Granulosicoccus antarcticus IMCC3135: one gene and its partner. The protein of the gene in region 1 binds, or shares a complex with, the protein of each later gene. Links are inferred from orthologs where the notes say so. Each region holds a gene or a part of one and is shown on either strand. Other genes may lie near its edges. The genes, in order: dnaG and dnaB.

Region 1 (13,904 bases):
GGCGATCATGGTTGCGAATACATGACAGGTGGTTGTGTCGTTGTTCTGGGAGAGACCGGCGTGAACTTTGGTGCCGGTATGACGGGAGGTTTGGCCTTTGTCTTCGATCAGCACAATGTGTTCGTCGATCGTTACAACCACGAACTGATCGACATTCATCGCCTGCACGCAGAGTCCATGGAACGTTACCGTAACTACCTGCAGACTCTTATCGAAGATCATGTTGCCGAAACCAACAGTAGTCTGGGCATGCATATGATCGATGACTTCTATTCGCTGGCTTCACGCTTCTGGATGGTCAAGCCGAAGGCGGCCGAGCTGAATGAACTGCTCGCCACTCTGGGGCACGCAGCGTAACCAGGACAGACTCCGGGTCCGGGTCCGGGACCGGGACCAAGAGCCCGGGCCTGAAACAGGCTCGGGTCATGGCCATCAATCGAGCTCGGAACGGGTTCTGTAACCCGTTCCGAGCCGGTTACACGACCAATATCAGGATCGAATCCTGAGCCGCTGAACTTCTTCGGCACTCTGTGGAGATGAGCACAGACGTTCGTACACAGAGCCACATCCACTGCCGCGCAAGGAGCGTATAGTTCAGTGCATGGCTGGCCAAATACCACAACATTTCATTGACGATCTACTTGCTAAAGTAGATATTATCGATGTGATTGACCAACGCGTCAGTCTGAAGAAAAGCGGAAGCAACTACAGTGCTTGCTGCCCTTTTCACAACGAGAAAACCCCCTCCTTCACCGTCAGCCAGACCAAGCAGTTCTATCACTGTTTTGGTTGTAGCGTAAACGGCAATGCCATCAGCTTCCTCATGGAATATGAGGGTATGCACTTTGTCGATGCCATTGAAGCTCTGGCTGAAAGCGTCGGCATGGAAGTCCCGCGAAACGCTCAGGCTGCGCAAGTTCGCGATGACAGCAAACCGCTGTACACCCTGATGGAATCCATTGCCTCCTGGTATCAGTCAGAGCTGCGCAAGTCGCCAGAAGCCATCGCCTATCTCAAAGCCCGTGGCCTGAGTGGTGAGACTGCCAAACGTTTTGGTATTGGCTACGTGCCTGATGGCTGGGACGGTTTGCTGACACATTTCCCGAAAGAGGAAGCTGCCATGATCAAAACGGGCATGCTGATCAAGGGTGATGGCGGCAAACGTCCCTATCAGCGATTTCGTAACCGCATCATGTTCCCTATTCGCGATCGACGTGGACGGGTCATCGGTTTCGGGGGGCGCGTACTGGACAACCAGGAACCCAAGTATCTGAACTCCCCGGAAACGCCACTGTTTCATAAAGGCAATGAGCTTTACGGCCTCTATGAAGCTCGTAAATCGGCGCAAGATGCCGCCGTGGCTATCGTGGTGGAAGGCTATATGGATGTGGTGGCGCTGGCCGAGCACGGCGTTGACAACGCGGTGGCAACGCTGGGTACCGCCGCTAATCAACAGCACTCAGAAACCCTGTTTCGAACGGTTCCCGGTATTGTCTTCTGTTTTGATGGAGATCGCGCCGGTCGAGCGGCTGCGTGGCGCGCCCTGACAGCCACTCTACCTTGCCTGCAGGATGGTCATGAAGCCCATTTCCTGTTCCTGCCCGATGGTGAAGACCCGGATTCGATCGTCAAGGCCGGCGGTGCCGCAGCCTTCCAGGATTTGATGAGCACCCGTACACCGATCATTGACTATCTGTACGAGCATCTGGCCAGTGAACTGGACATGACCGGTATTGGCGGCAAGGCAACACTGGCGGAAAAAGCCAAACCGCTGCTCGCATCCATCCCCAAGGGCGTCTACAAGCAGCTGGCCCTGCGACGCCTGGAATCACTCATTGGCATATCACTAGGCAGCGAACGGGCCGCAGCTCCTGCGCCTGCTCCTGCCAGAGCGCGATCCGCAAGTTCCAACCAGGAAGCCGGCCTGACGCCCATGAGCCGGGCTATATTGCTGTGTCTGCAGAATCCATCCGTCGTATTGGCCGTGCCACCGGATGATTACGAAATAAGCCCGCAGTTTCCCGGTGCCGATATCCTGCTGAAACTCATCGCCTACTGCGATAGTGAACCGACTATCAGTACGGCCAGACTGCTGGAGCGGTTTCGCGACACCAATCGTTACGAGCACCTGGTAAAACTCGCCACGAAATCCTACTACCCGGACGGTAGGGAAATCGAAGAAGAAATCGCACGCAACGAATTCGCTCACAATATCGCACGCCTGCGCGAACGTAGCCGGCAGACACTGACCGACCAGGTTGCACTGTCTGCCAGAACAGGACTGCTGGCAATCAAACGTCGCTAATGATGAAGACCGAAAGAACTGCACGTGTCGCCCGCTTCTACCATGAGGGCGAGCTGCAAGGTAACGCCGAACTGACACTGCCCAAAACGGCTAGCCATCACCTGATCACGGTGCTGCGAACCCGCCAGGGGGATGTCATCGAGTTGTTCAATGGCGATGGTTTCAACTATCGGGCAACGGTACTTGAAACCGGCCAACGAACGCCGGGAAAGCGTGCGCAGCTGCAGGTACACCAAGCCTGTGCAGCCCAGAATGAATCGCCCGTCTTGATCACATTGATTCAGGCCATATCCCGCGGTGATCGCATGGACACAACCCTGCGACAATCAGTCGAACTGGGTGTCAACCACGTACAACCTGTGTACTCGCGCCATTCGGCCAAGCCACTGGATGAAAAACGTACGGCAAAGAAGATGGAGCACTGGCAAAGCATTCTGATCAGTGCCAGTGAACAGAGTGGGCGCGCTTGTCTACCGACACTGGCACCTGCCATCTCATTGCAAGAGGCGCTTGAAACACTTGCCAGCCGTGCCTCTTCGGCACCTTCACTCTACGTACTGGACCCCACTGCCCAGAGCTCACTAACCGCTCAGCTGCGAGCCATGCACCTCACACAAGCCGCAGCAGCGGACAACGATACCTCGCATCCCGTGTCTATCGGACTTATCATAGGCCCGGAGAGCGGCCTGGATGCCGACGAAATCGCAAAGGCAGTCGAATCAGGCGCACACGCTGCCACTATTGGCCCACGCATCTTGCGTACCGAGACGGCTGGACCTGCCTGCATTGCGCTGACGCAAGCCATTCTGGGAGATCTGGACCAGTGAATAGCACCCTTTCTCTATACGCTGCACAATCTCAGCGCACAAACCTCAGAACACGGGAACTGCTGATGCAATACCGATCCGCAGCTGCCTGCCTGCTGGCAGTGTCCTGCCTGCTACTCTCAGCGTGCAACACCATGCTGACCAGCCGCCCCATTGCTCCCACCGTTGAAGTCACCTCGGTCAAGGCTGAGAAAATCGGTCTGATCAAGCAGGATCTGATGTTCCAGCTCATGGTGAGTAATCCGAATGACTACGATCTACCGGTCCAGGCACTCAGCTTCATTGCCGCGGTCGACGGTGTGGAAATGGCTCAGGGCATGAGTACTGAACGAGTCCTTATTCCCGCCAATAACAAGGCCAGACTCGACATACAGGTCAGTACCCGCATGAACAAATTGCTGGGACAATTATTACTGGCTACCAGCAAAAGCCGCAAGGATCTGGCGTATGACGTAAAAGGTTTCGTCAAATTATCCAACTGGCCTTTACGCATTCCCTTCAACGTTGATGGCGCGGTCGAAAACCCGGTTCAACGATGAATAGCTGCCTGCAAAACGATGCTGTCAGGTCCACACCAGACGCGGACGATCTGGAACTGGCTGAGTTCATCAGGCAGCACCCAAAATTATTTGTACTGACCGGCGCCGGCTGCAGTACAGCGTCCGGCCTGGGTGACTACCGAGACAAAAATGGCCAGTGGAAACGGCGACAACCCATCACAGGGCAAATCTTCATCGGCGACGAGGCTGCTCGCAAACGCTACTGGGCACGAAGTTCGGTCGGCTGGCCTTCGTTCAGCCAGGCACTACCGGGACTTGCCCACCACGCACTCATGGAACTGCAATTACAAGGCAGGCTTGTCAGTCTGGTGACACAGAACGTCGATAGTCTGCATCAGAAAGCGGGGCACCGGAATACCGTGGATCTGCACGGTGTTCTGGCGACTGTCAGCTGTATCGACTGCGCACAGGCACTCAGTCGTGATGATTTTCAAGCCAGGCTACTGGCTGCCAACCCTTGGCTCAGCTCATTGACAGCGCAGCATGCGCCGGACGGTGACGCAGACCTGGAAATCAGTGATCTGAACACAATGCAGGTGCCCGCCTGTACACACTGTGGTGGATTACTGAAACCTGATGTCGTCTTTTTTGGCGAGAACGTGCCGCGGGAAAAGGTTCAACAAGCCATGAGCGCACTGGCATCGGCTGATGCCCTGCTGGTCGCCGGCTCTTCCCTGATGGTCTACTCGGGTTATCGTTTCTGCCTGGACGCACAAAAGCGTGGCCAGCCGATCGTTATCGTCAACAATGGCCTGACACGAGCCGATTCACTGGCAAGCCTGAAAATACAGGGAGATTGCGGTCAGCGCCTGAGCACCCTGGCAGCATTGGTAGCCAGTTAGAGCTTGTATGAACAACAGCTTCCAATCTCAAAGTGCGAGATAACTGCCTGTTAGGCCAAGGCACTTGTACGAGTACTCAGGATGCCTGCCGCTCGGCCACATAACCGCCAATATTGAATCGCTCAACCAGTTCGGCCAATTCGACGGCCATTCTGGACAAGTCCTCGGTTGAAGTCTGCACTTGGTTCACGCCTACAAGGGTATTGTGACTACCTTGTATGACCAACTCTGATGTACGGGAAATTTCCTGGTTGCCACTGGCAGCATCCGTGGCATTACTGCTGATACGAGAGGTAATTTGCGTCTGATCCTGCACCGCCTTGGCAATCGTATTCTGGTAGTCGCTGATGGTTTCAATAATGGTGCGTATATCGCCAATAGCTCGTACAGCACTATCACTGTCACTCTGAATAGCAGTGACTTTAGTGGCAATTTCTTCGGTAGCCTTTGCGGTCTCTTTGGCCAGCTCTTTGACCTCATTGGCGACCACCGCAAACCCCTTGCCCGACTCTCCGGCTCTGGCCGCTTCGATCGTGGCATTGAGGGCCAGCAGATTGGTTTGTTCGGCAATCGAATTGATCACCTTGATGACATTACCAATGTCACTACTGGAGACCGTCAGATTACGAACCTGATCGTTCGTGCTTTGCGCCAGTGTCACAGCCTGCTCTGCCACGCTACCCGCTTCTGATACGTTTTTCGCAATTTTCTGCACCGAATTGAGCATCTCATCGGTCGCACCCACGACACTGTCAACGTTAACCATCACTTTGCGTGCAGCATCCGTCGCAGACTGTGCGTTGTTTGCAGCCTCTTCAGCAGTGGTCGTCAAAACCCCATTGGTTCGTTTGAGCTGACCGGAAAACTCCGATATGACCGAGGCACCCTGCTTTGTCTTGCTGATGATATCGGTCAATTGCGCCACGGTCTTGTTGGTATCGCGCTTCAACTGATCGTAGGCTCCCAGATATTCGGTTTGCACCGTTTCAGTCAGATCACCTTTGGCCAGAGCACCTAATACCCGTTGCATGTCACCGATGATCAACTCATTGGTCTGCATCAACTGATTCATGCCAGCGACCAGTCGCCCGTAGGAACCCTCCAGCCCTTGATCGTCAATTCGGCGCGTCAGGTCCCCATTGACAGCAGCTTCCACCAGTTCCTGTACTTGCCTCTCGTTGTTGATTTCATCTGTCTTGTCGAACCATTCTGCGATGGTTCCCAGACGACTTCCGCTTTCATCAAACACAGGATTAATGACAAGCTTGATCGACAATGAGCCGAAACTGGCGCGAATCTCATGCAAGTCATCCAGACGCGCAATCATCCCACGGTTTCTCGCAGGGTCTGCATGAAAGATATCCACATTACTACCGATCAGCGAGTCTGCATTGAAGTCAGGCAATGCGGTACGCAGCTCGGACTCCGCTGAGTTGAACAGATTTACCGCCGCCTTGTTCATGTAAATGATGTCGTTGTTGACATCAGCAACCATGACATTCGCTGAGGCATTGTCCAGAGCCAGCTTCAATCGTAGTGTTTCTTTAGCAAGGGTTGATTGCGCATCTTTCATATCACGCAAGTTCAGCTGCATGCTGCGAATAGCCTGATAGATTCCCGATTCACGCTTGATCTCGGGCAAGTTTTCACTCAGATCCCCTCCTGCAATACGACCGACGATACCCAGAATAAGAGTCGGCTCCCCACCAAACTTTCTGGCAATGCTGCGCAGTGTCCCTATCATCAAAGCCGTGAGCAGCAAGGCCAGAAAAAGTGCACTAACGGAACTCAACCAGGTATACATTTTGACCTGAATGAGCTGCTGGTGCATGAAAGTTTCCACCTGACCACGCGATGCTGCAATCTCTTCTTCCAGACTGACAAGAGCACGATCAAGAGGCCCACTATCAACGACAATCAGCTGCTCGGCATCACTGAAATCTGAGCCAGCATTGTCCATGGATATCAGTTTTTCCGCGATATCCGTGTATTTTTTAACTACCTGCTGGATGTCGTCGAGAGCGCTTCGTTCAGCGGCCGACATTTGCAAGGTCCGGTAGTCTTCCAGAGCTTCACCAACGTGTTCAGCCCCCTCGCCGACCTCCTCCAGATGCTCCGCTTCCCGGTGAAGAAGAAAATCCTCCAACTCATGGGCGACGCTTCCATGGCCCAGCTCCGTATTCAATTCGGTGAGTAACCTGCCTTTGTGATCAGGCCCATCCAGAAACGCTTGCCAGTGATCAGAGTAGCCCAGGACTTCTGAACGAACGACAAGGTTGAAACTGACAATAACCATCCCGGCAAGTGCAATCGTTACAAGCACCAGATTACTTATACGCCTTATAGACCAATTCTCTAGCGGGTTTGTCATGTTTTTGATTCAGCGATGCTCTGTGCAGCCCTTGAAATTCTGGTAGTAACGGGACTATTGATCGTATAGAGCTGAATCGGCTGATCTTTAAATGACTTGATGTACAGACTGCGTTGAACAGGTTAGAAATCCGTTTCCAACCCGTCCCCACTCAATCGCAAATGCAATCAGCCTATCTGTACAAAGGCAGCACTGTATGGCGGTATTTCCAGCACACCATCTCCCAGTTCTGCATCGAAGCCATGTCCCGGCATGAGACTCAGCTTCTGGTCGGTATTGATCTCGCAGCGAACGCGTACATTGCCCATATTGAAAGCACAATAGACCGTCTGGTCTTCATGGGTACGCAGGAAACTCAATACATCACCGATGACCACGATGCCGTGCAAAGTCCCCTTGATCAGAGGCAGACAGTCACGACGAAAACTCAGAAAACGCCGGTAATGCTCCAACAGGCTGTTCTGATCTCCGGACTGGTGTGATACGGACAGTCGTTTGTGCACCTCGGACACCGGCAACCAGGGCTCCTCCGTCGAAAAACCGGCATGCTCACTTTCATGGTCCCAGACCATGGGAGTTCTACAGCCATCACGCCCCTTGAACTTGGGCCAGAAAGCAATGCCATAGGGATCCTGCAATCGCTCGAAGGGGACATCGCCTTCCGGCAGTCCCAGCTCTTCACCCTGATAGAGGCATACTGAGCCGCGCATGGACATCAGCAGCGAGGCCAGCATTTTCAGATGCTGAGCGTAATGCTTCTTGGGAATCTTCCAGCGTGTGGCGTGGCGGACAACATCATGGTTCGAGAATGCCCAGCACACCCAGCTATCGCCAGCCTCTACTTCGAACTTTTGCAGCACCGCCCCCACACGTTCGGCTGTCGGCAACTCTGCGGAAAGAAAATCGAAGGTGTAACACATATGAACCCGGTCATCGTCACGGGTGTAGTCCTGGAGAATCTGCATCCCTTGTTGAGCATCCCCCACCTCACCAACAGCAGTTGCCGCGGGGTACTCGTCGAGCACCGCACGAAAACGCTTGAGGAAATTGATGTTCTCCGGACGGTTCTTGTCAAACAGATGTTCCTGGTGGTTATACGGGTTCACTTCCGGTGCAATATCGGCGTTGCGCAGCTCGGGTGGCAGCCCCGGATTGTCGCGCAGCTCGGCATCACAGAAATAGAAATTGATCGTATCCAGGCGGAAGCCGTCAACACCACGATCCAGCCAGAAGTGCGCCACATCCAGCAGTGCATCCTGTACGTCCGGGTTGTGGAAGTTCAGATCCGGCTGCGAGCTCAGGAAATTGTGCTGATAATACTGACAACGTGTCGAGTGCCAGGACCAGCCAGGTCCGCCAAAAATCGATAGCCAGTTGTTCGGCGGTCCGCCATCCGGCTTGGCATCGGCCCATACGTACCAGTCATGACGATCATTATCCCGGCTGGAACTGGACTGTGCGAACCAGCTGTGCTGATCGGATGTGTGCGACAGAACCAGATCCACCATCACCTTCAGATCCAGTGCATGGGCGTGTTCGATCAATTCGTCAAAGGCAAACAGATCACCGAACATCGGATCAATGTCCTTGTAGTTGGACACGTCATACCCGAAGTCTTTCATCGGTGATTTGAAGAAAGGTGAAATCCAGATAGCATCTGCACCCAACTCGGCAATATGCGGCAACCGATCCTTGATACCCGCCAAGTCCCCAATACCGTCGTGATTGGAATCCTGATAGGAACGAGGATAAATCTGATAGATGACGGCTCCGCGCCACCAATCCTTATCCACCACAACATCGGGTTCGACGATACTTATTGAAGATACAATCATACTGTGCGCTTGTATTGGGTTTGAGGTTTAACGATAGAGAAGTGAGCGCCCTTCGGCAAACAGATGCACCTTGGCCGGCTCTGCGGTCATGCGCATGGTTTGCGACCGGACATCCCGATGAATGCCCGGCAGCTTTGCTATCACGGCAGACGCCCCTGGTGCTTGTGGCTCGAAGTACAACTGCGTGACTTCGCCCAGAGCTTCCGATATTTTCACGACATTCTCAAAAGCATAATTATCACTGCTTGTAGGCATCATGTCTTCTGGACGTATGCCAACATTCACAGACATGCCTTTCATATCCGGGCTGGTCGGTATATTCGCACTGATGGTGCCATTGCCGTGATTCACACTCAACTGTGTCACCTCTCCGGTTTCAATCACGGTACCTGGTAGCAGGTTCATGGCAGGTGAACCGATGAACTGGGCCACGAACTCGTTTTCCGGTCGTTCATACAGTTCCAGCGGAGTGCCCACTTGTGCGATCCCCTTGTTGGCCAATACCACGATCCGCGTTGCCAGAGTCATGGCTTCAACCTGGTCATGTGTAACATATACCATGGTTGAGTTTGGCATGCTTTCCTTCAGCTGTGCAATTTCAATACGTGTTGCCACTCGCAGGGCCGCATCCAGATTGGACAAGGGTTCATCAAAAAGATAGACCTTTGGGTCACGGACTATCGAGCGACCAATAGCCACACGTTGTCGCTGACCACCTGATAACGCTTTGGGAAGTCGGTCCAGATACTCGGTGAGCTGTAGAGTCGCTGCCACTTTTTCGATGGCAGCATCGATTTCCGCTGGTGACTTTTTCGCAAGCTTCAACGCAAATGACATATTGTCGCGAACCGTCATATGCGGATACAAGGCATAGGACTGAAAAACCATCGCGATTCCGCGTTGCGCCGGTGGCATGTCATTCATGCGCTCGCCATCTATCGTGAACTCTCCTGATGTAATGGTCTCCAGCCCTGCGATCATGCGCAACAGCGTTGATTTGCCACAACCAGAAGGGCCGACAAAGACGATCAACTCACCGGTCTTGATGTCCAGATTGATGTCATTGAGCACATTGACAGAGCCTGCGTAGGTTTTAGTGACGTTGGTCAGTTTGAGTTCAGTCATTTTCTCGATCTCCTATTTAACAGAACCGGCCAACAAGCCGCGAACCAGATACTTCTGCATGGCAAAGAAAACACCCAGGGGTACGGCAATGGAGACGAATGCCGACGTCGCCAGAATTTCCCAGTTTCCTCCTCGTGTACCCAGCAGCTCGACGATCTGCTTGGTCATCACTGTTGTGTCGCCGGTCGAATCAATCAGAAATACCAGCGCAATCAGCAAGTCGTTCCAGGTCCAGAGAAACTGGAAAATGGCAAACGAGGCCAAAGCCGGAAAGGACAGTGGCAATATTATTTTGACGAAAATCTGAAAATCAGTGGCGCCATCGACCCTGGCATTTTCGATGATATCGCGCGGCAAACCCACCATATAATTGCGCAACAAGTAGATTGCCAGAGGTAGACCGAACCCCGTATGTGCAAGCCAGGCCCCCAGATAGCCTTTGCCAATACCGATCTCATTGTGCAGCTTCAACAAGGGGATGAGCGCAAGCTGCAGTGGCACCACCAATAGGCCGACAACCGCCGCTATCAATAATGCACGGCCCGGAAAATCCATCCAGGCCAGAGCATAGGCTGCAAAAGCTGCCACCAGTATGGGGATAATGGTTGCCGGAATGGTGACCGTCAAGGTGTTGAAAAATGCCTTGGCCATGCCCTCTCGGTTAGTCGGATCAAAGAGCACATACTTGTAGTTGCTCAGAGTGAACTCGGGAGGCGACTTCGCTGTCACGAATATTCGTTGTCCGCGTTTGCCACTGAATTCTTCAGGGCCCTGCATCGCATAGTCACCATTGGACTGAACTGTCACAGTGGCCTCTTTCTTCAGCTCTGCCGTATCCCCGGCTTTATAAGCATCGATGTTCTGTGAGCTGGTACCCCAGACTGATATGGTTGCCTTCCCGGGGTTTTCGAACAGATTGCCTTCGATCACGAACAGGCCATCTTTCTGTATCTGATCTTGCGCACCATTAGTGCGCAGCGTCTGATTCTGCTCCGAAGGCACCATCGCTTTCCACCAGCCACTCGTAGCTATCTGGTCAGAGGTGCGAAACGAGGACACCAACAGGCCCACGGTCGGAAACAGCCACAACAATACCAATGCTGCCAGGGAGAGATGAACAGCCCAGGTGAGACTGGATTTCGTACCGGCTATGCTCGACATTACTGCATCTCCTTGCGGGCGTTGTACACATTCCAGACAAGAATGGGCGATACCAACAGCATGATGATCATGGCACTGGCCGAACCGACACCCCAGTCATTGGCGCGAAACAGCTTGTCGTACATATAGTTGGCCAGAACCTGTGTTTCCCACTGCCCATTGGTCATGGCAAAGACGATATCGAAAACCTTCAAGACGACTATCGTGATGGTGGTCCAGACCACGACAATGGTGCCCATGATCTGCGGCACCTTGATCTTGAAGAACACCTGAAAAGGATTGGCACCATCAACAATGGCAGCCTCGATTGTCTCCTCGGGTATGCCTCGAAGCGCCGCGGAGAGAATCACCATCGCAAAGCCTGTCTGAATCCAGACCAGCACGATCATCAACAGAAAACTGTTGGGGCCGATCATCGTCAACCAGCTCTGCGGTTCGGTCCCGCCGAAAAACAGATACACCGCATTGAGCACACCGATCTGATCCTGATCGATGGGCCGGGTGTCATAGACCAGCTTCCAGATGACTGCAGCGCCGACAAACGATATGGCCATGGGCATGAAGATCAGTGATTTTGCCAGATTGCCCCACCGCACCCGATCAGACAATTGTGCTGCCAGCAATCCGAATACAGTCGACATGGCCGGCACCACCAACAGCCACAGCATGTTGTTGCGCATGGCTTCCCAGAATTTGGGCTCATTGAGCATTTGCTGATAGTTTGCGAGTCCGACAAACCGGGATCCACCACCGGGCAAACGCTCAGTCAGTGATAAACGCAGGGTTTCAACCACCGGGTAGGCAAGATAGACAGTCAGGCCAAGCAAGGCTGGGAACAAGAATAGCCAGGGACGAACCATGTTTGCCCGGGTTATGTTCCTGCCCGCATTGGGACCGGAAGCCGGGAACACGACCTTATCCAGAAACTGATTGGAAAAGTAGAAATATCCGACACAACCACCGACACCGATAATGATGGTGAGGATGGCCTGAAACGCTGGATGCATACGTCCTCCGGCTTGCCGCAGATTATTGAAATGATGGGAGGCTTATCAACGAGGCAGGGAATGTTGAATGGCCCGAATGCCGCCGGACTCTCTGCCTCTATCCATGAAGCAAGCAGAGGAAGTAGCGAATCAATGACAGGGGGATGGCAGCGGAAGAAACAATGCCTGGAAGCCACGGCTTCCAGGCCATTTTCAATGGTATTGCTGGTACCGGCCCCCCAGTACCAGCGAACGGACAGACTGCTACTTATTTCAACGCGTCCCAACTATTCTGGATAGCGGTCGCCACCTCTTTCGCATCCTTGCCACCGGCATAATCCACCATGCCTGTCCAGAAGGAACCCCCACCGACACCACCAGGCATCAGGTCAGAACCGTCAAAACGGAATGTCGTTGCATTGAGAAGAATCTCGCCCATTCCACGCAGTGCTTCTGAACTGTATAGATCGGTGTTGACACTTTTCAGTGGCGTCAGGAAGCCTTCTTGAGCCATCCAGATTTCATGGGCAATGGGTGATTTCAGGAATTCAATCAGAGCCATTGCACCTTTGCTTTGCTTGGTAATCGTAAACATGGTGCCACCACCCAGTACAGGCTCACCCAGATCTTTGTCAGCGTAGGATGGCAGATAGAAAAAATTCGCATCTCCATCTTCACCGACGAGCGTACCCTCCGGGAAATAAGCCGTAATGAACGAGGCTTGGCGATGCATATAACATTGTGGTGGTGATGAAAACAGACCCTTGGGGCTATCACGGAAATCGGTTGAGGCCACGGCACCCTCACCGCCGACGACATAGGCATTATTACGCGCAAAGTAGCCAAACTCCTCGATGGCGGCAACAATCCGATCGTCATCAAACGGGATTTCATTAGTGACCCATTGGTCATAGACTTCCGCAGGCTGAGTGCGCAGCAGCATGTCTTCCACCCAGTCTGTGGCCGGCCAGCCGGTTGCACCACCGGAGCCCAGACCAATACACCACGGCGTACCACCGTCTTCCACGATCTGATCAGTCAGCGCCTTGAGTTCTTCCATGCTTTCGGGAGCCTCATAGCCGGCATCCTCGAAATTCTCCGGTAGATACCAGACCAGCGACTTGACCTCGGTCTTGAATGGCATGCCGAACAACGCTTCAGTGCCGGTCTCATCAGGGAAGGTTGCAAGATCCACCCAAGACTGTCCAGCGCTAAAGTTTTCTTTCATCCAATTGGCATTTTCTTCACCTAAAGGCGTTAAAAAGCCTCGCTTCGCCATGTCAGCAGCCAGACCAGGCTGTGGGAATACTGAGATATTAGGGGCCGAACCGGCCTCTGCATCAATCATGACTTGTTGTTCAAAATTATCTGAACCGGTGTATCTCACATCGGCACCGGTGGCTTCTGCAAAATAGGCGAGTACACTTTCAACCAGCACTTGATCCGGCCCTATCCATGGACCAAAGATGGTGACCTGCTCGCCATCAAGTTTCATTTCCTTGAGAGCCTCATAGCTTTCCCAGTTGAAGTCGCCCTCACCTGGCGCAAATTTCAGATCAGCAGCGACCGCACCGCCTGCCGATAATATGGAAATTGCTATGCCTGCGGCTAATGCGGATTTCATTATTGGTTTCATTCACTTCCCCGGATGGTATTCATTCTGAGCTCGGACTGATGAAGCACTGCAACAATCAATCAAGATTTAAAGCGCATTGGAAAGTTGAGTATTCATTAGGCATCTGGAACTGTCAAGCAATCAGAATAGTATTGCTTATTGTGTGTATTTTTGAAACATATCGCGCTTTTTATATGCAACCATTCGATTTTTGACAGAAAAACAGGTAACCAGTAAAATTTGACAAAAGCGCTTTAATTTTGTCCTCTGAATCACC
Region 2 (16,923 bases), 4.5 Mb from region 1 along the record:
TGATCGATTTTACTCCGACCAGCACCAGCAGCATGTCTGCCTGTATGGCGCCATCGGTCACGCTCGACAAGCTACGCCCCAGCACGTTGCCAATCATGATCACCAGCAGGACGATCAGCACCGCCAGCCAGGTAACCAGCATTTCCTTCATCAGGTAGCGATCAAGTATGCGCATATGAAAACAGGTTATCCATGGACGGGCTATCGACGTTCAGTTTGTCTATATGACTGCCTGACACCGCAGACAAGTGTGCAGTAATGCTTGTCAGTTGCAAGTGTACTTCATAAGCTGAAGTACACTAAGCGCACTAACCATTCAAGGATAATAGACCGAATGCAGATCAACGTTGCCACCCGATTGCCGCGTACAGCGGAGAATGCCTGCCAATTGGTTTTCCTGAATGCCGATGGCAAGCTCAAAGGAGCGGCTCGCAAGATAGACAGTGAGTCTCAGGGCCGTATCAAAGCCTTGTTTGCCAGTGGCGATTTTTCTGGCAAGAACGCAGAGACGCTCATGCTTCATGGCCTTGCAGGCACGCCTGCTTCACGTGTTCTATTGGTGGGCCTGGGCGATCGCGCTGCCGGAGCCGCCTCGCTCTGGCGCACCGCCAGCAAGGCGGCCAGCAAAGCCTTACTGGCAAGCCCTGCCACTCTGGCTATCAGTGATTGTCTCAATACGGTCAGCATGGATGGCATTTCAGCGCCTGCCATGGCAGAGCAACTGGCGATCGATATTGTCGGCTCCAGCTATGTATTCACACTTCACACACGCAGCAACATGCCTGCACAGGCATCGCTGAACGAGGTGATACTGAGCACAGACAAAGCCCGGCTGGAAGCTGTCAGCGAAGCGGTTGATCGCGGTCAGTCCACAGCAGCAGGCATGTCTGTCGCACGAGACCTGGGCAATCTTGCACCTAATACCTGTACGCCGAGTTATCTGGCAGACCAGGCTCTGGCACTGGCCGATGAACATGAGAATCTTGCGACCACCATCGTCAGCGAAGAGGAAATGGAATCGCTTGGAATGGGTGCTTTTCTGGCAGTATCACGCGGCAGCAGACAACCGGGCAAACTCATTGTCATGGAATATCAAGGTCGTCCGAAGGCGGGTAAACCAATCGTATTCATTGGCAAGGGGGTGACATTCGACACCGGCGGCATCTCCATCAAGTCCTCCGAGGGCATGGATGAAATGAAGTACGACATGTGCGGTGCGGCCAGCGTATTCGGTGTGATGAATGCCGTTGCCATGCTCGGCCTGCCCTTGAATGTCATTGGTATCGTGGCGGCTGCTGAAAACATGCCGGACGGCGATGCCTGCAGACCCGGCGATGTCGTGACCTCGATGTCGGGACAGACCATCGAGATACTTAACACCGATGCCGAAGGCCGACTGGTGCTTTGCGATGCCCTGACCTATGCTGAACGCTTCAAGCCAGACACGGTCGTCGACATGGCAACACTCACCGGAGCCTGCATCGTTGCATTGGGCAAAGTTGCCAGCGCCGTGCTTGGAAATGATCAGAACACCATCAACGCCTTGTTATCTGCCGGCGAGCAAACGGGAGATCGATGCTGGTCTCTGCCATTATGGGACGAATACCAATCTCAGCTGGACTCCAACTTTGCCGATATGGCTAATATCGGCGGACGTCCGGCAGGTACCATTACCGCGGCCTGCTTCCTGTCCCGATTTGCCAAACAATTCAACTGGGCGCATCTGGACATTGCCGGTACCGCCTGGAACAGTGGCAAGGAGAAAGGCGCAACAGGTCGACCCGTTCCACTACTGATGCAATTTCTCTACAACCGACTGGATTGATTCAATGACAAGGATCGACTTCTACGTGCTGGCAAATAACGATCCGCTTGCTCGCCTGCAACTTGTCTGCAAGCTGGCTGAAAAGGCGATCGGCCAGAACCAGAAGGTCCTCATCCATAGCGATTCGGATGAGCAGCTGATAACGCTTGATCAAACACTGTGGGATTTCCGGGCATTGAGTTTCATCGCCCATCAATTATTACCCGCAAATCATGTTTTCAGCACATCGGACAACGATCCAGTCCACTTGTCGACGGGTGCACCAGCACCCGATCGAACCTTACTGATCAATCTGGCAGAACAGGTTCCCCCCTTCTTCTCGCGTTTCGAAAGAACCCTGGAAGTCATCAATGAAGAGCCTGACGTGCAGAGCGCGGGCCGCTTGCGCTACCGCTTCTATCAGCAGCGCGGCTATCCGCTACATCATCACAAAATCTAGATCTATACTCATACTCTGGCCATTCCAAACATCTGTCAGGTGGTGACACCTCCTACAGTGAAGTGACTTGTGCCGTTGACACACAGCCCCTAGACGCTACTGAAGAAGTACACTATCAAGATGGATAAGACATACAACCCGAAAGCCATCGAAGAGCGTTGGTACGACATCTGGGAACAGAACGGCTATTTTGCCCCCCAGGGTGAAGGCGAACCCTACTGCATCATGATCCCGCCTCCCAATGTAACCGGCACGCTGCATATGGGGCATGCGTTTCAGGACACCATCATGGATGCCCTGATTCGTTATCACCGCATGCTGGGTGACAAGACACTGTGGCAACCTGGCTGCGATCATGCTGGTATCGCCACACAGATGCTGGTCGAGCGCCAGATCAACAAGGAAGGCAAGACACGCCACGACCTGGGTCGCGAAGCTTTTCTCGAACGCGTCTGGAAATGGAAGGAGGAATCCGGCGGCACCATTACTAAACAGTTACGCCGTCTGGGAGCCTCACCTGACTGGCAAGCCGAACGTTTCACCATGGATGAAGGCATGTCCGCAGCGGTGCAGGATGTTTTTATCCGCCTGCATGATGATGGCCTCATCTATCGTGGCAAACGACTGGTCAACTGGGACCCTGTCTTGCACACAGCCCTCTCCGATCTGGAAGTACTCAGTGAAGAAGAAGATGGCAGTCTCTGGCATTTCCGCTACCCACTCACTGACGGCAGTGGCTCACTGGTCATTGCCACCACACGACCTGAAACACTGCTCGGTGATTCTGCAGTAGCCGTGCACCCAGAAGACGAGCGTTTCAGCCACCTGGTGGGCAAAACCATCACGCTGCCACTGGTTGGTCGTGAGATCCCCATCGTTGCCGATGACTATGTCGATCCCGAATTCGGTTCGGGTTGCGTAAAGATCACACCGGCACATGACTTCAATGACTATGCACTCGGACAGCGCCATAATCTGGAAGTCATTAATATCCTGACCGACGATGCCGCCATGAATGATGTGGTGCCTGAGGAATATCGTGGGCTGGATCGCTTCGAGGCCCGGAAGAAAGTAGTCGCTGCCATGAAAGCGGCCGGCCTGCTGGTCGAGATCAAGCCACACAAGCTGATGGTACCCAGAGGCGATCGTTCAGGTGTCGTGGTTGAACCCTATCTGACCGACCAGTGGTACGTTGATCTGACAAGTGAAAAGCAAGCTGATGGACGGCCCGGTGGACACGCGGCCATTATCCAGCCATCTCTGGATGCGGTCTCGAATGGCAGCATCAACTTCGTGCCGGACAACTGGACTCACACCTACAATCAGTGGCTGGGGAATATCCAGGACTGGTGCATCAGTCGCCAGATCTGGTGGGGACACCGCATTCCTGCCTGGTATGACGAGGCTGGCAACATCTATGTTGCTGAAAACGAAGCTGCTGTACGTACCAAATATTCACTGAGCGATGATCTGGCACTGCGTCAGGACGACGATGTACTGGATACCTGGTTCTCATCAGCTCTCTGGCCTTTTGCCACACTGGGCTGGCCGGAGAAGACCGACAGACTCGAGGAATTCTATCCCGGCTCTGTATTGGTCACCGGTTTCGACATCATTTTCTTCTGGGTTGCCCGCATGGTTATGTTCGGCACCTATTTCATGGATGGCAAGGTGCCCTTCCGCGATGTCTATATGCATGGACTGGTACGCGATGCATCGGGCCAGAAAATGTCCAAGTCCAAAGGTAATGTCCTGGACCCACTGGACATCATTGATGGCATCGAACTGGAAGCTCTGGTAACCAAGCGCACCGCCAACCTGATGCAGGAGCACAAGGCACAGGCCATCGAAGAGCAGACTCGCAAGGAATTTGCCGACGGCATCCCGGGCTACGGTACCGATGCATTGCGCTTCACCTTTGCTTCACTCGCCTCTAATGGCCGAGACATCCGCTTTGACATGAAGCGCGTCGAAGGCTATCGCAACTTCTGTAACAAGCTGTTCAATGCGACCCGCTACGTGCTGATGAACACTGAAGGCCTGATAGCAGACGACGTGCCTGCTACCTTGAATCCGATTGATCGATGGATAACAAGCCAGCTTCAACACACCGAGGCAGCCGTTGCTCACCATATTGCGGAGTACCGCTTTGACCTGGCAGCAACCGCCCTGTACGAGTTCATCTGGAATGAATACTGTGACTGGTATCTGGAAATGGCAAAACCCATTCTGACGGGCAATACCAGCGATGAACAGAAACAGGCAACCCGCGTAACTCTGGTCAGAGTGCTCGAAACCACACTCCGGCTGGCACACCCCTTCATGCCATACATCACTGAAGAACTGTGGCAGCAAGTTGCGCCGTTGGCAGACAAGTCCGGCCCTACAATCTCATTGCAACCTTATCCTCTCAGCGATACACAGCTCATCGACCAGCAATCGCTGGATGAAATCGAGTGGGTCAAACAGGTTGTCATGGGCGTGCGCCGCATCCGCTCGGAAATGAATATCAATCCGGGCAAGCGTTTGCCTCTGATACTTGCAGATTCATCAGCCACAGATATCGAACGGCTGGAGCAGCATCGAGAGTTACTGGTTTTCCTGGCCAGACTGGACACTATCGAATTGCTCGACACCAACACCGAGGCCCCTGATTGCGCTGTTTCTCTGGTGGATCAACTCAAACTGATGATCCCGATGGCAGGCTTGATCGACAAGCAAGCTGAATTGGCGCGATTGACCAAGGAGACAGACCGGTTAACCAAAGAAGTCGCACGTCTGAGCGGCAAACTGGGTAATCCCGGCTTTACGGCCAAGGCACCTGCCAATGTGGTTGAATCAGAGCAGCGCAAACTGGATGATGCCAGAAGCTCTTTGACACAGCTTGAAGAGCAGCGTCAACGTATCGCGGCCATGTAACAGGATTGATCATACCGCCGCCTGAGAAATCGGTCGATTTCTCAGGTTCTGATCTGCCTACTGACTTATAACGTTCGATTGCCGGAGGCGAATCTCCGGCCCTGCAAAGCAGGTTAGCTCGTTGCGAGCAGGTACTGCACGATCAGCCAGACGACAAACAGGAACACGAACGTTCCGATAAAGCCACCAATAATGAAATGCAGTGGTTTTCCCTGAGTGAAATCACGCTCGCGGTTCTTTTTCGACTGAACACCAATTAGCCCAGCCCCAACGCTCTGAACAATGTTCCAGAAGCTTGTTCCGGAACGTTCGCTGACACCACCATCACCATCGGTATGGGAACTGCTTTTTTCTGGACTCTGCGTCATATTGCCTCTTGTACTACTCTAGAAACGTAACCCTGCTTTAGCAGAGTAGGACTGATAATCCCCAGTTTGATCCGCTTCAACGGTTATCGCAACCCCCAGATTGATAGTCAAACCGACATACAGTTTGTTCTGTTCGACCGTTTCCGAATCCAGACCACCCTCGCCGTCAAGCTTGGCTCTTGTCTGCACGATTCCAACGCCTGCAAAAGGTGTCAGCATCACAAAACCCTTTGAGACAGTCAGCTCCAACGCGCCGTTGCTAAGGTCCAGGTCGTCAACCCCTTCCATCTGACTGTAACTGGCACGAACGGCCAGAGACGGAGTCAGGATTCCACCATCGATCAAGCTGTAACGCACTTCCGCACCCACAATGGATATGTCCGTATCAATAGACTTGGTGAGTGAGGCGCCGATATCCAGACCGAAAGGCAGGCCTTTCAAGACCTGAACTCGCGCCAGATTGATCTGACCGCTGTCAAACGAGCCATTGCTGCCAGCATCGAAAAGATTTTCATCAATTTCAGTGCTGGACAATACGACACCAACATCAAAACCCAACAGACCTTGACCCTCACCTGGTGAGACGCCTTTGTAATGAGTGCCTGCACCCAGATTTTCAGTCAGATCGCTGAATTGATCCTGATTCAAGGCACCCAGTGAATCCAGCGTACCTGCCCTTGAAAGAGCGGGCAATAACAGGATACTGGTGGCCACCACAGTGGCACACAATCGGGTGACGTTCGACATTCTGAATTTCATTATTTCTCGGCCTCTTGTTTTAACTTGCCGACTCGAGCGCCTCCATGCTCTCTAGTAGCTTCTCTTCTATGTCGTCCACAGAGCGACGCGCTTCAAGCTCTTCGGCCAGTAATTGCGTCAATTCAGACTTGCGTTCTTCATTGTACAGGCCATCAGCGCCCAATTTCTCTCTGACTTTGGCAAGACGGTCCGTTGCCTTGTCCAGTGCTTTCTCATGCAAGGATACGGCCTTCGTCAACGGTGCCAGGCGGGCTCGACGGTCGGCATCCAGTCGTTTCTGCGCTTTTCGGTCTAACATCCCGTCCATCGGAGCTAACCCGGAGGCGCTCTCGACACCAGCAGCACCACCGTTCATTGCAGATTGTCCAGAATTAGTACTGACATCCCCTGATACCGCTTGGCGCTGTGCTGCCAACCAGCGCGCATATCCATCCAGATCGTCATTGAAAGGAGTCAAAGAACCCTTGGCGACCAGCCACAATTCATCCACCACCGTCCTCAGCATGGTTCGATCATGTGAAATGACAAGCAAGGCACCTTCGAAAGCCACCAAAGCATCTGCCAAAGACTCACGCATGACAATATCCAGATGGTTAGTTGGCTCATCCAGCAACAGCAGATTAGGCTTGGACTGAACAATCAACGCAAGTGCCAGCCTGGCACGCTCGCCCCCCGATAGTGTCTCTGTTATTTGCAATGCTCGATCACCGGCAAAGCCGAACGTTCCCAGGAAGGTTCGCGCCTGCGTTTCGCTCAAAGACGGATCGTGTGTCAGAAGCGCCTGCAATGGCGTCTGATCAGAGCGCAGCTGATCTACCTGATGTTGTGCAAAATAGCCGATACGCAATTTCTGAGCAGGTATCCGACTTCCAGCCTGCAGCTCAAGCGAGCCTACCAGCGCTTTGACCAAAGTCGATTTGCCTGCGCCATTGACACCGAGCAAACCGATACGGTCGCCGCTCTGCACCGTCAGATTCACCTTGTTAAGTATCGTGTTCTCTCCGTATCCCAGATTGGCCTGCTGCAACACCACCAGCGGACTGGGCATGGTATCCGGCGTCTGAAAACTGAAGGTAAAGGGCGATTCGGGACGCACAGCCTGAGTATCACCCAGCCGTTCCAGCATCTTCAAACGACTCTGGGCCTGCCGGGCTTTACTGGCTTTCGCCCGAAAACGATCGACAAAACCCTGAAGCTCCTTGCGTCGGGCCTGAGCCTTTTCGTGCTCTGCTTGCTGATTGCTGAGACGGGCAGATCGCCAACGTTCAAATGCACTGTAATTACCCGTAACCAGAGAAACCGCTTCCGATTCGATATGCATTGTCGTATTGGTCACTGCATCGAGAAACTCACGATCATGCGAGACCAGTATCAGCGTACCTTCTCGCTGGCGCAGCCACGTTTCCAGCCACAGCACGGCATCAAGATCCAGGTGATTGGTAGGCTCATCCAGCAACAGTAATTCATTCGGACTCATCAAGGCCTGGCCGAGATTGAGCCGCATGCGCCAACCACCTGAGAAACGCGAAACCGGCCATTGATGTTGTTCAGTGGAAAAACCGAGACCATTGAGCAGCGATCCAGCTCTGGACTGAATGGTATATCCGCCCGCCTGCTCCAGGTCCGACAGATGAACGGCCAGACGCTCGCCCTCCTGGTCGGAACACTGATCAATGGCTGTCTGTATCAGGCGCAATTTCTGATCACCATCAACAACATAGTCGAGAGCACTTCGTTCCGAGGATTGCGTTTCCTGCGCAACATGCGTTATTCCGACATGTTGCTGCAGGCTGATGCTGCCGGTGTCCGGCTCCAGGGTTCCCTGGATCATTGCAAAAAGGCTGGATTTACCGGTGCCATTGGCACCCGTCAACCCCACCTTCTGGCCAGCATGGATAACGCAATTAACATCGCCAAACAGGCGTTTACCGTCGCGTCTACAGGCGACATCATTAAGACTGAGCATGCGCAGTATTTTACGCTGTCCAAGGACCCAGGCGCTCACTCAATCCATCTACTTACCCCGATAGTTTCCAAATAAGGCGGATCCAGAGTACCAATCAGCCATTCTGGGCGGTTCTGCTATCATCCGCCCCATGAAATCGGAGAACATATCGTGACCAGCAAGCGTTTTCGAATCACTACCACGCTCCTTGCCCTGCTGTTACTCAGCGGATGTGGCATCAATAACATTCCGACTTACGATGAAGCGGTCAACGGGCGCTGGAGTGAAGTACAGAACCAGTACAAGCGCCGTGCCGACCTGGTTCCCAATCTGGTAAACACAGTCGAAGGCTTTGCACAGCAAGAGCGTGACGTGCTGACAGAAGTCACTGAAGCCCGTACTCGCGTTTCTCAAATGAATATCTCGCCTGAAATGCTGACCGATCCGGAAGCTTTCCAACAATTCCAGGCCAATCAGGGCGAACTGACCTCTGCACTGCAGCGTCTCATGGTTGTCGTGGAAGCCTATCCCGACCTGAAGTCCAATGAAAACTTCCTTGCCTTGCAACAGCAACTCGAAGGAACAGAGAATCGCATCAGTGTCGCTCGACGAGACTACATCCAGGCGGTTCAGACCTATAACACGGAGCTGCGAACCATACCCGGACGCTGGTGGCATCGATTCATGTATTCGGACATGCTGACCAAGGAAAATTTTTCGATCAGTGAAGCTGACGCAGCTAATCCGACTGTCGAATTCAAGAACTGATCTTGTCTGCACGAATGCCACTTGCAAACCATGCTGAATATTCATGCTTGATTCACTGATCAACCGCAGATTCTTCTGGCTGTGCAGCCTCTGGCTGGCATTCGTATTTGTCTGTTCAGGCGTTATCCCGAAGGCCTACGCCCAGGACGACCTTCCGGCCTTGACAGGCAGAGTGGTCGACCTGGCCAAGCTGCTCGACAGTGCTCAGGAAACCGCTTTGAGCGCACAGCTGGAAGCCCATGAAAGCCAGACCAGCAATCAATTGGTCGTCGTCACCTTGCCATCACTGAACGGCAACCAGATTGCCGATTACGCCAATCGACTAGGGCGATTCTGGGAAATTGGCAGCGCCGAAGATGACAACGGAGTTTTACTGCTAATCGCCCCCAGTGAGCGCAAGGTTCGCATCGAGGTCGGCTACGGCCTGGAAGGTGCGCTGACCGATTCTTTGTCAAGCATCATCATTCAGCGAGAAATTCTTCCGCCCTTCCGGAGCAATAACTATGCGCTGGGTATTCAGCAAGGGGTGGATGCGATCATCGGCGCCATCGCAGGCGAGTACAAGGCACCGGCCAACTCAGGCTCAGCAAGCAATAACTCTGATCCATTCTCCGAAAAAGTCGGAAACTTCATACCCTTGATTTTCATTGCCATGGTTGCCGTACCAGAACTACTGCGTCGCCGAGGGCTGACCAAAGCGGCAAAAGGGGCTTTTCCGGCAGGCTTTGCGGGACTAATGATATCGGTTGTAACAGGCAATTTTCTCATAGGCCTGGCGGTTGCTGTGGTGGCATTCCTGTTTGTCTATTTCTTTGGCTCTGGCAACGGCAAAGGCGGCGGCGGAACCGGTGGACGGCATTCAGGTGGTTTTGCTGGAGGTGGCCGCATCGGTCGCGGCGGCTTGGGTGGTGGTGGCGGATTTAGTGGTGGCGGCGGCAGCTTCGGCGGCGGCGGTGCTTCGGGAGGATGGTAACCATGTCATTTTTAAGTGAATCCGAGAAAGCCCGACTGATCACCAAGATCAACGAAGCTGAATCAAGAACACACGCCGAAATCGTCACCGTTATTGCACAACAGAGTGATGGTTATCGCTACATCCCCATTCTTTGGGCAGCCTTGCTTGCCCTAAGCGTACCAGGCCTGTATTACGCATGGCTGAACTTCTATGCCAGTGGCTGGTTGCCGGCCGAAGAAACGTTAAGCCACACTTACTGGTTATACCCGATCCAGGTACTGGTTTTTCTCGGTCTGGGCATGGTTTTCCAGATTCCAAAGGCAAGACTATGGATGATTCCGGCGTCCGTCAAACGCCAGCGCGCGGCACGCCATGCCAGAGAACAATTCTTTTTACAAAATCTCCATCAAACCCGTGGTCGTACTGGCGTACTGATTTTTGTGTCAGTAGCAGAGCATTACGTGGAAATCATTGTTGACTCAGCCATTGCCGAGGTGGTGGACAATTCATTGTGGGAAGCAACCGTGCAAGAATTTATCGAACACATCAGCAAAAACGAAATTGCAGCAGGGTTCGAAAACACGATAGAACATTGCAGAGAAGTCCTGTGGGAGCACTTCCCTGCCCCAGATGGTCGTCCGGATGAGCTTCCCAATCATCTGATTGAAGTCTGAGCTCTGTTCTCGTCGCAGCCGCTCTTACGCCTCAGACCGGCTGTCAGGTTCTTTTTTCGTCACCACTTCACCGGCAAGCACGAAGGTCATGAAGGCAACGGGTGCCAGGCAAAGCAGAGCAATTCTCAGCCCGAATACTTCAGACATGAACCCAATCAGCGGCGGGGCAACCAGAAAGGCACTGAATGAGATCATGTTCAATGAGGCAACATTGTCCGCAGGTCGCCCGCCCGGTCTGTTGGCGGCAGCACTGACCGCCAGAGGAAAAACGATGGCGACACCTGCACCGGATAACGCCGCTGCCAGAAATGCCCAAGGCACAGTTGGCGCCAATGCAAATAATACTATTCCGACACACGAGGCAAGTCCTGACACCTGAACAATACGCAAATCACCAAACTGCGTTGCCAGCCTGTCTCCTGCCAGTCGAACTGAGGCCATAACCAGTGAAAATGATGAATAGGCTATCGCGATAACCCATGGCCCGGCTGCCAGCACGTCACGCATGAAAACTGCAGACCAGTCAATGAAGGCACCTTCAACCATCATGATTCCCAATGGCATCATGCACAGCAAGACAATTGCTCTGGAGGGAAGTCTGAACAATTCTGATTGGCCTTCAGCAACAACTTCGCCGCCGCCATCGTCCCCGGACACCTGCAAGCCTTCACCCACAGAGCGCTCCTCATTCAGAATTGCCGCCTTGTTTGTCCGGCGACTCAGTACCGGTAAGGCAGTTGCCGCAAAGTAGCCACAGACGGCAATCACAGGCATGGTTATCAGAAAGTGTGTGGAGACTGATAGCCCGTATTGTGCGACCCCACCACCCAGCAGTGCACCGAACATGGTCCCCAGACTCCAGAAACCGTGACAGCGAGACATGAGTCGTTTGCCGGCGACTTTCTCGATACGAGCCGCCTCGGTATTCATGGCCGTCTCTATCATCCCGACAGCGAAGCCGCTGAATACCAGTGCAATGGCCAGCTGTGTAAAGTCGGTGGCCAACGCGGGACCAAGAAACAACAGTGCCCAGAGCGGCAGAAAGGTTCGACAGGCGTTACGCAAACCCGTCATTTCGATGAGCTTGCCAGCAATGGAAAAACTGACAAGTGTGCCCAAGGGCATCATCAGCAGAGCCAGACCCAGGCTGCCATCGGACAGCCCCAGTGTATTTTTTATGTCAGGAATTCGTGGAATCCATTGTCCGAGGACAGAGGATTCAAAGAAAAACACACTGAATATAGCCCAAGTGGCCTTACTGGATTGCATACGATCAGACGAAAGACAAGACTAGGAAACGGCAGCATAACGCGTTGTCTTTCGACAAGGTGGAGCTCAGGCTCCACCTTGTTATTTACTGGCAGTCGATCATTCTTGCCAGTGGGACAAATTACAGAACAAAGAGCCCGTTATTTGGACTTGTTCATTGAAATGACTTTTTTGTCTTGTGGCGTAGATAAGGTGTTGAGAAACTCACGGAACTCCTCGCCCACTTCCTCGTGCTCAAGTGCAAATTCCACTTGAGCCTTCAGATAGCCCAGCTTGCTTCCACAGTCAAATCGTCGACCCTTGAAGTTGTAAGACAAAACACGTTGCTCTTTCAGTAACTCGGCGATGGCATCGGTCAGCTGGATTTCGTTACCCGCACCGCGTTGTGTGTTTTCCAGCAGGTCGAAGATACGAGGTGTGAGTATGTAACGACCCACTACAGCAAGATTACTGGGTGCTTTATCAACGGCAGGCTTCTCAACGATACCGGACACTTCCATCAAACCGGGTTTCACTTCGGTTCCAGCCACAATTCCATAGGAACTAACATCTTCCTTGGGCACTATTTCAGTACCCAGAACCGAGCAATGCTGGAAGTTGAACACATCGACCATCTGCGACAGGCAAGGCTTTTCGACCTTGCCAGAGTTGATCAGGTCATCGGCCAATATAACGGCGAAAGGTTCATCATTGACTACGGGGCGAGCACACAAAACCGCGTGGCCCAGGCCAAGTGCTTGTGACTGTCGAATGAAAACACAATTGACATGGCTGGGCAGAATATTGCGCAGCACTTCCAGCATCTTGACCTTGGACTTGGCTTCCAGTTCGCGCTCCAGCTCGTAGGCAGTATCAAAATGATCTTCGATAGAACGCTTGTTACGCCCGGTCACAAAGATCAATGTCTCGATACCTGCAGCAACTGCCTCTTCTGCGGCATATTGGATCAGCGGCTTATCGACAACCGGCAACATTTCCTTGGGATTTGCCTTGGTGGCGGGCAGGAAACGTGTACCCATACCAGCTACTGGAAATACTGCCTTCTTAATCGCTTTCATAAGTCCTATATATCCTTGCTCGCGACAGTCATACCTGTCGCTGCGTTATCATCGAGTCAGATGGAACAACTCGCACGTATCATACGAACGTCCGCGAATTTGCTAACATTTGCAACAGTCAAGCCAATAAAAGAGACCTGCTCATGACCTTCGTGGTTACCGAAAACTGCATTAAATGCAAATACACTGATTGTGTGGAAGTCTGCCCTGTCGACTGCTTTCATGAGGGTCCGAACTTTCTGGTCATTGACCCCGATGAATGTATCGACTGCTCATTATGCGAACCTGAATGCCCTATCAACGCCATCGTGGCTGAAGAGGATATGAAGCCCGAAGATGAGCCATATCTCGCTTTGAACGCCGAACTCTCGCTTCTCTGGCCGGTCATAACCATCCAGAAAGATCCTCCTGCGGATGCAAAAGAGTGGGAAAACAAGGAAGACAAGTTACAGTTCCTGGAACGATAGTCGACCAGTACACGTTACAGTAAGGATCATAAGGGCACACCGCTCGGGACATTGTAAAACCTTGTTCCGTTGCGGCAAAGATCGACAGCATCATGAAGCATGATTGACCATCTCTCCGGCTTTATCTTAGGCCATCTGAAGCAGAGATAGCCCGACCTTGCAGAACCGTAAAATTTCAAACTGCCAATCTGGCAGTTATTGATCGATGTAAACGCGTTTGCCACGCACGGATGTCAGCAGTTCGTAGCTGATGGTTCCAGCAGCCTTTGCCAGATCATCGACACTGGCGGTCTCACCAAACAGCTCTACGGGCTCCCCAACCGACACCTCGGGCACCTGCCTTACATCGATAGCAAACGAATCCATGGAGACGCGACCGATAATGGGACAGCGTATGCCACGGACTGCAACCGTGGCTGAGCCATCAAGCACGCGCGGTACACCGTCACGATACCCCATGCCAACATAAGCAACAGATATGTCTTCCGGACAAATCCAGCTCTGTGCATAACCGATCCCTGCGCCTCGTTTCATTGCTTTCACAGAAATCACTGGTGCTTGCACGGTCATGACCGGCGAAAGTACTGTCTCTTGGGGCAGTGATCTGTCCAAGGGGTTACAGCCGTATAGCATGATGCCCGGGCGTGCCCAGTCTGCTCGCGTTTGCGGCCATGCCAGAATCGCGGCGGAATTAGCCAGGCTTCTTTCCAGTGGCAAATCGGTCTGCACGGTGCCAAAGGCTGCCACCTGCTGCTCTGTAAAGGCACTACCAGTCTCATCTGCACAGGCAAAATGCGTCATCAGGCCAGACCAGGTGATACCGTCCTGAGACGCCAGTATTCGGCTGGCCTCTGCCGGCTCAAAACCGAGCCGCCCCATACCCGTATCCACCTTCATCCAGGCTCGCAACTTGTCACGGCTGGTGTGCTGCCTGTACCACTCGTACTGATACGAATCATGAATGACCGGCCAGAGCTGATGACGTAGCATCTGACTAGCAGCGTCAGGAGTTTGCGGCCCCTGTAGAACCAGAATGGGCTGCTTGATACCAGAATGTCGAAGCTCGAGCGCCTCACCCAGCGTGACAACTGCAAAACCGTCAGCCACTGCGTCCATGGGCTGATTATCAGCCGCAATCGGCACCCCATAGCGTCGTTTGATTGTACGAGCCGACAGCGCATGTGCAACTTCTACCGCACCGTGACCATAAGCATCAGCCTTGATCGTTGCGAATTGTCGTGAACCGGCGCTCAGCTCGCGTGCCGTTGCAAGATTCCTGCGTAACGCCCCCAGATTGACTGTGATTGTTACCGAACGGCGATTCTGAGTTGAATGGCCATGCCCCAGTTTTCTGGAAGCAGAAAAAGCTTGTTTCATCGAATACGGTTGTCCATCAGGAGAATTCACCGGTCATCACTTCCGGCGAGTAATTTTCGAATCGTGTGTACTGACCGAGAAAGGTCAGATTGACGGAACCGATAGGTCCGTTACGCTGCTTTCTGATCAGGATCTCTGCCCGTCCCTTACTCGCTTCATCATCGGGATTGTAGACCTCATCCCGGTAGATGAACATGATGACATCAGCATCCTGCTCGATAGCGCCCGACTCACGCAGATCTGACATGACCGGACGTTTGTCAGGTCGTTGCTCAAGACTTCGATTCAGCTGCGACAGTGCAATAACCGGTACCTGGAGTTCTTTGGCCAGCGATTTCAGAGAGCGGGAAATTTCCGAAATCTCATTGGTACGACTCTCGCCACTGTTGGCAACCGTCATCAACTGCAGGTAATCGATAACAATCAGGCTCAAACCATGCTCACGAGCCAGCCTTCGGCACCTGGCGCGCAGATCTGTCGGCGTCAGCCCGGGAGAATCATCAATGTAGACATTACGCTTTTGATTGAGCAACGTGATCGCCGAGGTAATTCTTGGCCAATCCTGCTCACCCAGGCGTCCGGTTCGCAGTTTTTGCAGCTCGACCCGGCCAAGCGATGAAATCATTCGCATACCCAGCTGTTCGGCTGGCATCTCCATACTGAATATGGCAACCGGAGCATCAGCTTCCATCGCCGCGTTTTCAGCGATATTCATGGCGAAAGTGGTTTTTCCCATGGATGGGCGACCCGCCACGATCACCAGATCGGCCTTCTGCAAGCCACTGGTTTTTTCATCAAGCTCTGTGAAGCCGGTGGAAAGACCAGTAATGGCAGCGTCGGATTCAAACAGCAGGTTTATGCGCTCAATGGCTCCCGACAACACACTTTTAATGTCCTGAAATCCACCGGCACCTTTTGCTGTCTGATCGGCAATGGCGAATACTTTTGTTTCCGCCTCATCCAGCAAGTCTTTGGAGGTGCGGCCATCAGCATCATAGGCGCTGTCAGCAATCTCGTTAGCCACGGAAATCAATTGTCGTAATACCGAGCGCTCTCTGACGATCTCGGCGTAGGCTTTGACATTGCTGGCACTGGGAGTGACTTCGACCAGTGCACCGATGTAATTCAGACCACCGGAATCTTCAAGATTTCCATGGGTTTGCAACCAACCCGTAACGGTTACAACGTCCGGATGCCGACCTTCAGTGGCCAGTGCCGATATAGCACGAAATATCAACCGGTGATTGTGCTGGTAGAAGTCAACCTCTCCGACCGTTTCGGCAACCTTGTCGAATGCTTCGCTGGCTTCGAGCATCAGACAGCCAAGAACTGCCTGTTCGGCTTCCAGCGATTGTGGAGGGGCATTATTCCTGCGCTGACCCAGCTTTTCCATCAGCTGCTTGGTGGATTTACCTCGTCCCCGGAATTTACCCTGGCCGCCGCCATGCGAGTCGAAGCCGCCATACTCACTCGCGGGTGCCGTGGCAGGTCCGAAAGCGGCTAGATCAACACCAAAATCCTCTGGGGAGACGTCTATGGGTGCTCCATATTCGTCGAGTTCCATCGCCTCTGGAAAACCGAAATCTTCGGGCGTATGAACCATCTGACAGTCACTCCGACTATGCGCTTAACAGCGTAAGATCTTAACCTGAAGGATTTCCGGCAAGCCAAGTATGCCTGAGAACTTCGAGGAATCTTGAAGTAACATTCGTGCACCAGGTAATGATTCGAGCTGGCGCAACAAAAACGGTATCAGAGAGATACCAAGCACCTGGACATTGCTGTCAAGCGTGTGCCTGAACGACAGATGTCGTCCAGACACACCCAAAGTCAATCAGACTTCTTCGCCAACTACATTAACGATTACATCAGCATTCACTTCCGGATGCAGATGCAGTGTCACTGTGTGCTCACCGACATTGCGCAACGGACCTTCAGACAAGCGGATTTCCTTCTTGTCAACAGCCTGGCCTGCAGCTTCGAAAGCAGCCCGGATCTCGTCAGAACCGATAGATCCAAACAACTTGCCTTCACTACCGGCACGCGATGTGATGCTGACAGTCGTTCCGTCAAGTGCCGCCTTGCGAGAGTTGGCATCTG

What was found.
Region 2: the proteins of dnaG (region 1) and dnaB are in contact, whole or in part, in a crystal structure (PDB 2R6A), measured with the Geobacillus stearothermophilus proteins. The link is inferred for Granulosicoccus antarcticus IMCC3135 from one-to-one orthologs. Residues at the interface, in WP_049624496.1 of Geobacillus stearothermophilus: Lys456, Leu457, Leu458, Pro459, Ala460, Asn463, Ala464, Leu467, Leu535, Leu536, Ile537, Ala538, Gln544, Glu545, Asp548, Tyr549, His552; in WP_033016901.1 of Geobacillus stearothermophilus: Ser13, Glu15, Ala16, Gln18, Glu91, Leu92, Asp94, Ala95, Val96, Pro97, Thr98, Ala99, Ala100, Asn101, Tyr104, Tyr105, Ile108.

Annotation. Positions count from the first base shown.
Region 1 is NZ_CP018632.1:1,171,319-1,185,222, reverse strand. The notes cover bases 1-2,953. They hold dnaG (DNA primase), read left to right. Parts: upstream 1-601; coding sequence 602-2,305; downstream 2,306-2,953. Other genes in these bases: IMCC3135_RS05000 (16S rRNA (uracil(1498)-N(3))-methyltransferase), read left to right, coding at 2,305-2,953; gltB (glutamate synthase large subunit), read left to right, coding at 1-357. Also shown: more of IMCC3135_RS05000, read left to right, coding at 2,954-3,132; IMCC3135_RS04995 (LEA/WHy family protein), read left to right, coding at 3,198-3,671; IMCC3135_RS04990 (NAD-dependent protein deacetylase), read left to right, coding at 3,668-4,534; IMCC3135_RS04985 (methyl-accepting chemotaxis protein), read right to left, coding at 4,611-6,905; IMCC3135_RS04980 (alpha-glucosidase), read right to left, coding at 7,073-8,740; IMCC3135_RS04975 (ABC transporter ATP-binding protein), read right to left, coding at 8,768-9,865; IMCC3135_RS04970 (carbohydrate ABC transporter permease), read right to left, coding at 9,878-11,026; IMCC3135_RS04965 (carbohydrate ABC transporter permease), read right to left, coding at 11,026-12,033; IMCC3135_RS04960 (ABC transporter substrate-binding protein), read right to left, coding at 12,281-13,636. UniProt on the Escherichia coli protein: RNA polymerase that catalyzes the synthesis of short RNA molecules used as primers for DNA polymerase during DNA replication.
Region 2 is NZ_CP018632.1:5,676,816-5,693,738, forward strand. Bases 14,029-16,923 are described here. They hold dnaB (replicative DNA helicase), read right to left. Parts: upstream 16,217-16,923; coding sequence 14,840-16,216; downstream 14,029-14,839. Other genes in these bases: alr (alanine racemase), read right to left, coding at 14,029-14,823; rplI (50S ribosomal protein L9), read right to left, coding at 16,658-16,923. Also shown: LPS export ABC transporter permease LptF, read right to left, coding at 1-175; IMCC3135_RS24650 (leucyl aminopeptidase), read left to right, coding at 335-1,825; IMCC3135_RS24655 (DNA polymerase III subunit chi), read left to right, coding at 1,830-2,264; IMCC3135_RS24660 (valine--tRNA ligase), read left to right, coding at 2,385-5,183; IMCC3135_RS24665 (DUF2970 domain-containing protein), read right to left, coding at 5,297-5,551; IMCC3135_RS24670 (hypothetical protein), read right to left, coding at 5,570-6,310; IMCC3135_RS24675 (ATP-binding cassette domain-containing protein), read right to left, coding at 6,330-8,276; IMCC3135_RS24680 (LemA family protein), read left to right, coding at 8,427-9,023; IMCC3135_RS24685 (TPM domain-containing protein), read left to right, coding at 9,067-9,996; IMCC3135_RS24690 (TPM domain-containing protein), read left to right, coding at 9,999-10,652; IMCC3135_RS24695 (MFS transporter), read right to left, coding at 10,677-11,921; UTP--glucose-1-phosphate uridylyltransferase GalU, read right to left, coding at 12,062-12,979; ferredoxin FdxA, read left to right, coding at 13,123-13,446; more of alr, read right to left, coding at 13,642-14,028. UniProt on the Escherichia coli protein: The main replicative DNA helicase, it participates in initiation and elongation during chromosome replication. Travels ahead of the DNA replisome, separating dsDNA into templates for DNA synthesis.